Regions from separate parts of the Mesorhizobium sp. M1182 genome, predicted to be linked through region 1. Evidence: riboswitches for the same ligand, from Rfam matches in the RefSeq annotation. Region 1 holds a riboswitch; the other holds the start of a gene.
What was found. Region 1 has a riboswitch for cobalamin ahead of NKH33_RS10990 (DUF1636 family protein). Riboswitches for the same ligand answer to the same signal wherever they lie in the genome.
Positions count from the first base shown of each region.

Region 1 (3,773 bases):
CCTGAGATCGACAGGCTCGGCGAGATCGTCGAGCGAGGCGGATGTGGTGGTGAGGATGTGCATCGCGGCTCGTACCTGGGGTCAGCCGGCGAGGATACGCTCGATGGCCGGGCGGTTCAGCCCTTTCAGGCCGATGACGACCAGGCGCGAGCGGCGGTCGTCTTCAGCGGTCCAGGCGCGGTCGTAATAGTGGTTGACGCGCGGACCGACGGCCTGCAGCAGGAGCCGCATCGGCTTGCCGCCGACTTCGACGAAACCCTTGACGCGCAACACGTTTTCTTCCTCCGCCGCCGTGGCGACCCGTTGTGCGAGCTCGTCCGGGTTGGACACAGACGCGATGTCGATGACGAACGAGTCAAAATCGTCATGTTCGTGGTCGAGCTCGTCGTCGTGGTGGGTCTTGCGGTTCTCGATGTCGTCCTCGACGGCGAGGCCGAGGCCGAGCAGCACCGACGGGTCGACCTTGCCTTGCGAAGTCGGTACGATCTTCACCGCCCGCGCAACGTGCTTGCCGATGACGGCATTGGCACGGGCCGAGCCGGCTGCGTCCATCAGGTCGCTCTTCGACAGGATGATCAGGTCGGCGCAGGCGAGCTGGTCTTCGAACACTTCCTCGACCGGATCGTCATGGTCGAGCGTCTCGTCCTGCGCGCGCTGGGCCTGCAGGGCGTCCATGTCGTTGGCTACGCGGCCATCAGCCAGCGCCGGTCCGTCGACCACGGCAATGACGCCGTCCACCGTCACGCGGCTTTTCACCGACGGCCACTGGAAGGCCTGGACCAGCGGCTTGGGCAAAGCGAGGCCGGATGTCTCGATCAGGATGTGGTCGACCCTCGGCGTCAGCGACAGGATCTGGTCCAGCGCCGGTACGAAATCATCGGCGACGGTGCAGCAGATGCAACCATTGGCCAGCTCGACGATGTTTTCCTCGGGGCAGGTGTCGATGGCGCAGCCCTTCAGAATCTCGCCGTCGATGCCGATGTCGCCGAACTCGTTGACGATGATGGCCAGGCGCTTGCCTTTGGCGTTTTCGAGCAAATGGCGGATCAACGTCGTCTTGCCGGCGCCGAGAAAGCCGGTGACCACGGTGCAGGAAACGCGTGAAAGGGAGGCAGCGGTCATGTCAGGTCCTTCAAAAGGTCGAGGGGAGGGATGCGGGCAACAAGGCCGCGCTTCAGGCAATCGGGACGGCCGCGCCAAGGAATGAGCCCATCCGTCGAGGTGGCAAACAGCTTTGCCCCGGTGACGAGATCGGCGCCGCTGGTCGTGGTCAGATCACCGAAGACGTAACTCCAGCAGCCGTCGCGCAGCATGGCCGCGCTGAGCCGGCGCTTGCAATTGCCGAGGCATTCGACGGTGCGGATTTTGATGTTTTCGCTGGAAGCGGCGCGGCGCGTGTCCTCTGCGAGCAGTTCGCCGGCGCGCGGATGAGCGTCCGAACCGGTCTCGTCACGGCATGACGAGCAGACGATGACGGTAACGCCGGCCGGGGAATCACCAAGGCCGGACAATAAATCCGCTGTCTCAGCCGGAAAACTGCTGTCGCGTTCCAAATCAGGCTCCTTGCCCGGAAAACCCGCCAGGCGATCGGATTCTTATGTCCTAGACGGCAGGTCTCCTGGCTCGCGGGTCATCGCCTGGGTGCCGCCTTCCCGGGAACATCCCAGTGGTTTTCGGCCTTGGCTCGTCGCTTACAGTTGCGGGGACAGCCGCGGATTTGAAATCGAGATTTCGCACCGCATTCCCTCTTGGCCCTTGCCGTTGCGGGCAGGGGACCGTCTGGAACGGATTTAGGCTTGTGGGGGCAGTCGTGTCAACGCACGTCTATGGCGCGGCGATATCCGCGAGCGGCCGGCCGAGGTCGCCGGCAGCGGTCACCTCGATGCGTTCCAGGCCGAGCCAGCCCTGCATCTGCTTCAATTCTTCGAAAAGCTCGGCTGCGGTTTGCAGCGAGGCGCCGGGCTCCGCATAGGCGGCATGAACGCGCAGTACGCCGGCCGGGCGGTCGGCCCTGAGGTCAACGCGCCCGACGATGCTGTCGCCGAGCAGGAATGGCAGCACATAATAGCCATACCGGCGCTTTTCGGCCGGCGTGTAGATCTCGATGCGGTAGTGGAAATCGAACAACCGCTCGGTGCGCGACCGCTCGAAGACGACAGGATCGAACGGCGCGAGCAAGGCGCGCGCCTCGATCTTGCGCGGCAAACGGGCGTCCTTGTGGAGATAGGCTGTTTTGTTCCAGCCTTCGACGCTCACCGGCAACAGGTCGCCGGCCTCGACCAACTCCTCGATGCGGCCCTTGATGTCGGCGGGCGAGAGGCGGAAATAGTCGCGCAGGTCTCCTGCCGTGGCGATGCCGTGGGCGCGGGCCGAGATGCGCAGCAATTCGCGGTGAGCGTCTTCGGTGGAGGGCGTTGGCAGACTCAGTATTGTTGGCGGCAGCACGCGCTCCGGCAGATCGTAGAACCGTTCGAAGCCGCGGCGATGCGCCGTGGTGATGCGGCCGGCCCAGAACAGCCATTCGAAGGCGTGCTTGGCATGGCTCCAGCCCCACCAGCCGCCCGAACCCTTCTGCCCTTCGAAAGCCGACGCCGCGATCGGGCCTCGTTCGGCGACCTCGCGATAGATGTCTTCGATATAGGCGGCGTGCTCGCGGCCCCATTTGGCCAATCCGCTGTACATTTCGTCGCCGCACTCGGCCCGCTGCATGCGCCAGCGCATCAACGGATAGGTCTCGACCGGCAAGAAGGAGGCTTCGTGCGCCCAATATTCGAAGACCATGCGCTTGCGCGTTACGGCGGCGTCGTCGAGCAGCGCCAGCTTGTAGGGGCCAAGCCGCGAATAGAGCGGCATATAGTGGGCGCGCACCACGGCGCTGACGGAATCGATCTGCAGCAGGCCGGTACGGGCAAGCACGCGGGCCAGATGCCGGCGGTCAGGCGTGCCGGTGGGTCGCGGGTCATTGAATCCCTGTGCCGCGAGCGCGATGCGGCGGGCCGTGGCAAGCGAGATTTTTTCCTTCATGAAGGCGGCATCCGGAGGATTTTAGACAGAGAAAATGACCTGCGATTCCGTGCCATGCTAGCAGGGTTTTGGCGGCATCCATGTCAGGAGAGAAAAGTGGAGTAAAAAGTGAAGGAAATCAAACAGGAGCGGATCGGACCAGTTTTCCCGGATATGCCGTCCAGCACCGCGATTTGAACAAGGTTTGACTTGCTTCGCCGAAAGCGCTGCGCTAACCCTCGCCGCGTTGCAGCATAGAGCCCCCTTAAAACGGTTCAGTGGTTAAACTGTCACGCTTCCGCAAGTGGGTCCGGTGCTGTAATCAGAGTGGATTGGCCGCCAACGGAAACTGCAGCATGAACGCACTTTTAGGTTCGTACCTGCCCATCGTCCTGTTCATCGGCGTGGCGCTGATCGTCGGGCTGGCGCTGCTCGCTGCACCGTTCCTGGTGGCCTACCGCAACCCCGATCCGGAAAAGCTTTCCGCCTATGAGTGCGGCTTCAACTCGTTCGACGACGCCCGCATGAAGTTCGATATCCGCTTCTACCTGGTGTCGATCCTGTTCATCATCTTCGATCTGGAGGTGGCCTTCCTGTTTCCTTGGGCGGTGTCGTTCAGCCAGATCGGCATGCTCGGTTTCTGGTCGATGATGGTGTTTTTGGCGGTGCTGACCATCGGCTTTGCCTATGAATGGAAAAAAGGAGCGCTGGAATGGGATTGAACGACAGTTCCGGTACGCTCGTCGCGCCGAAGCCCAAGGGCCTCATCG
Region 1 covers NZ_JAMYMD010000007.1:34,852-38,624, reverse strand. The annotation lists gene NKH33_RS11000 (cobaltochelatase subunit CobN) at 1-63, opposite strand, end outside; gene cobW (cobalamin biosynthesis protein CobW) at 82-1,122, opposite strand; gene NKH33_RS10990 (DUF1636 family protein) at 1,119-1,553, opposite strand; cobalamin riboswitch at 1,592-1,795, opposite strand; gene NKH33_RS10985 (winged helix-turn-helix domain-containing protein) at 1,825-3,024, opposite strand; gene NKH33_RS10980 (NADH-quinone oxidoreductase subunit A) at 3,360-3,725, shown strand; gene NKH33_RS10975 (NuoB/complex I 20 kDa subunit family protein) at 3,716-3,773, shown strand, end outside.

Region 2 (3,773 bases), on a different contig from region 1:
CCAGAAGCTCAACTGCCTCCTCAATATCGCTGCCGATGTGCCGCAGGACACGTCCACGGGAGCGTGGATAGGCGTGAAGTTCCTGCACTCCGCGGTCCGCTCTCCCATCGCCGGTGTGTGCCCGACGCCATCTTGTGGACGAGCTTGGCCGCCTGCACCCGGTTGTATTCCGGCTTGCGGTCCGCCTGGGCGGTCCGCCGCGATGGCTATCTCCATGTTAATCGGCGCCGAACTTTGACTGCCCGCTGCTTTTGATGAATTTGGCGAGGTCCCGCGCATAATCGCTCTTGGTCTTCTCCTTGAGGCCCTGTGTCGCGAACTTGTGGTCCAGCAGGGCAAACAGGTCCAAGTCCCCTTCCGCCTGTGGCGCTGGCTTGCCCTCACCGCCCTCGGCTTCCCAATTGGGGACCGCTTCTGCGCGCTGCACCGTGGCGATTGTCCGCCCAAGACGCATCACAAGATCGAACGCCAAACCGTGCGCGTGCACGACGATTTGCCGCTCAGGCCTCATTTGGACAGGACTTGAGCTGGCCCGGTGGTTTGAGCCGGGTTACCTTGAGCCGGTGGGCTGCGAACAAGCAGTTCGAGACATTGGCCTCGATCACTTCGCAACACGCCGCTGCGCCTGGCCTCGGTGTGCTCCCCCCGAAATCGTTGTGTCATATCACCGAGGGCATCACGGCCAACAGCTTCCACATGGGCAACAGCCTCGCCATTGAGCCGAATATGGTCGCGAGCAGATCACCAACGAAGCGGTCGAAACCTCGGAGCCGAAGTTCGACGCCGAGGTGGTTCGCATGATGCGCTAAGCAGCACCACGGCGCTTGCCGGTATGTTTGCTGCCGGCAGCCGACGAACTCCTATCCTCCTGGACAAGGGCGCCGTGCGTCATTGCTTTGATTTACCGGCCGCTCAAGGCTTCCACAGTTTTCGCTTTCGAGGCGACCTTTGGAACATGCCAACGGAAATTTCACATAACGACATAAACATTTCTTTATGCGGCGTTGACAAAGAAGCGAACTGCTGTAATTGTCTCCCGCGTCGTGGTTCTCCGTACGGCGCTGCCGCAGCGGAGCTAAGAGGGAAGCCGGTGCGATGCCGGCGCTGCCCCCGCAACTGTTAGCGGCGAGCCAACCCCACTCATGTCACTGAGGCGAATAGCCTTGGGAAGACGGGTAGAGGCTATGACCCCGCGAGCCAGGAGACCTGCCACGGCGAATTACGTCCACGGGCGGGGTGTCTCGGTGGCCGCTGCAGCCTGGCGTTCGTGCCGGCCTGCTAGCGCCTTCCTTGTCACCGACGCCCCAACCATCGGGGTCTGGCATGACTGTCTCTCAGCAAATTCCTGTAGCAACGCTCGGCGTGCCCCGCTTCGGTCGTCGGCGAGAACTGAAATTCGCGCTTGAAAGCTACTGGTCCGGAAAATCGTCCGCTGCCGACCTTCTCACGACGGCGAAGGCGCTCCGTGCCGCTAGCTGGGAGGAGCAACGCGATCGCGGCGTGTCGAAAATCCCGTCGAACGACTTCTCGCTTTACGACCATGTGCTCGACACCGCAGCCATGGTCGGCGCCCTTCCGTCCCGTTACGGCTGGAATGGCGGCGAGGTCCCACTCGACATCTACTTCGCTATGGCGCGCGGCAACCAAGGTCAGACGGAGGATTGTGGGCACGGTGGTCACCAGCATGCGGCTCATCGGCCTGGCGTAGCCGCGATGGAAATGACCAAGTGGTTTGACACCAACTATCACTACATTGTGCCGGAACTAGACGATGATCAGACGTTCGCTCTTTCGTCGACGAAGCCGGTTGATTACTTCCTCGAGGCTAAAGCCCTCGGCATTCACACACGCCCAGTCATCCTTGGACCGGTCACCTTCCTCAAGCTGGCTAAATCGCCTGCCGAAGGCTTCGATCCCATCGCGCTCCTACCACGGCTTCTGCCCGTCTACGAGCAACTCCTGCGGAGCTTGAAGCTGTCGGGCGCCGATTGGGTGCAGATCGATGAGCCAGCGCTTGTCCTCGATCTGAACCCGAACGAACGAGCTGCGTTCGAATTCGCCTATGGCCAGCTGTCGAAAGCCGCGCCCGAGCTGAAGATCATGCTGGCTACCTATTTCGGGCCGCTGGGAGACAATCTCGAAACCGCGGTTTCTCTGCCCCTGGCCGGGCTGCATATTGATCTCGTGCGCGCTCCCGAGCAGCTGGAAACGGTGGGTCGGCTCGCACCGAAGGATCTGGTGCTCTCGCTTGGCTTGATCGATGGCCGCAACGTCTGGCGTGCGAACCTGCCCGCCATTCTCGACCGCATCAAACCGATCGTCGCCGGCTGGCCCTTGGACCGCGTCGAGATCGCGCCTTCTTGCTCGATGCTGCATGTGCCGATCGACCTCCGCATGGAGACGGAACTCGACGCGGACATCAGGTCGTGGCTCGCCTTCGCGGCCCAGAAGACCGACGAGTTGGTGTTGCTTGCCCGGGCCCTGTCCCAAGGCAGGGATGCGGTGGCAGGCGCGTTGAAAGCGTCTGCCGAGGCTGCCGCCACTCGCGTGACATCCACGAAGATCCATGACCCGCTGGTTGAGGGGCGGATCGCCAGCATTGACGACAGCATGAAGCGACGAGAGAGCGCTTTTGCCGAGCGCTCCAGAGTCCAGGCCGGCACGCTCGGGCTGCCGCCGTTCCCGACGACGACCATCGGGTCCTTCCCGCAGACGCCGCAGGTACGCAGGGCGCGGGCCGCTCATGCGAAGGGCCAGCTGAGCTATGTCGACTACGAGACCTTCCTGAAGAAGGAGATCGAGGCTGCAATTCGCTGGCAGGAAGAGATCGGGCTGGACGTGCTGGTGCACGGTGAGTTCGAACGAAACGACATGGTACAGCATTTCGGCGAGCAGCTGTCCGGCTTCGCCTTCACCCAGCATGCCTGGGTGCAGAGCTATGGGTCGCGTTACGTGCGCCCCCCCATCATCTTCGGCGACGTATCGAGGCCCAATCCGATGACGCTGCGCTGGTGGCAGTTCGCCCAGTCGCTTACGGAAAACCCTGTGAAGGGAATGCTCACAGGCCCAGTGACCATTCTCAACTGGTCATTTGTTCGCGACGACGTACCCCGCTCCGAAGCATGCCGCCAGATCGCGCTCGCCATCCGCGACGAAGTGACGGATCTCGAATGGTCCGGCGCAAGGATGATCCAGATCGATGAGGCCGCGTTTCGCGAAGGATTGCCACTGCGCCAGTCTGATTGGAACGACTATCTCGACTGGGCTGTCGAATGCTTCCGGATCGCTTCAACGGGTGTAAAGGACGCGACTCAAATCCATACCCACATGTGCTATTCGGAGTTCAACGAGATCATCGACGCGATCGCTGAAATGGATGCGGATGTCATTTCGATTGAGACGTCGCGCTCGAAAATGGAACTGCTGGACGCCTTCACGAGCTCCAAATATCCGAATGAAATCGGGCCCGGAGTCTACGACATTCACTCACCACGGGTCCCGGAAGTCGGCGAGATTTCGGATCTCGTCATGCTTGCCCGCGAGCGACTGTCCGATGCCCAACTGTGGGTAAACCCGGACTGTGGCCTCAAAACCCGCAAGTGGGAGGAGGTCCGCCCTGCCCTCATGAACATGGTTGCTGCAGCACGCGCGCTCCGGGAGAAAGTGTAGGCCGGAAGGTTTCCTGGTTGCTCACCATGTGGTGAGTTACCGGCTGCCGCATGTCGGCTGTGAATGTGCCAAAACGCGATCACATCCTTTGAAATAAGTCACTC
Region 2 covers NZ_JAMYMD010000024.1:52,615-56,387, forward strand. The annotation lists gene NKH33_RS23645 (hypothetical protein) at 218-472, opposite strand; cobalamin riboswitch at 1,028-1,228, shown strand; gene metE (5-methyltetrahydropteroyltriglutamate--homocysteine S-methyltransferase) at 1,324-3,669, shown strand; gene NKH33_RS23655 (FMN-binding negative transcriptional regulator) at 3,768-3,773, opposite strand, start outside.
Region 2: linked by a shared signal. The riboswitch ahead of metE (5-methyltetrahydropteroyltriglutamate--homocysteine S-methyltransferase) and the one ahead of NKH33_RS10990 (DUF1636 family protein) in region 1 are both predicted to bind cobalamin.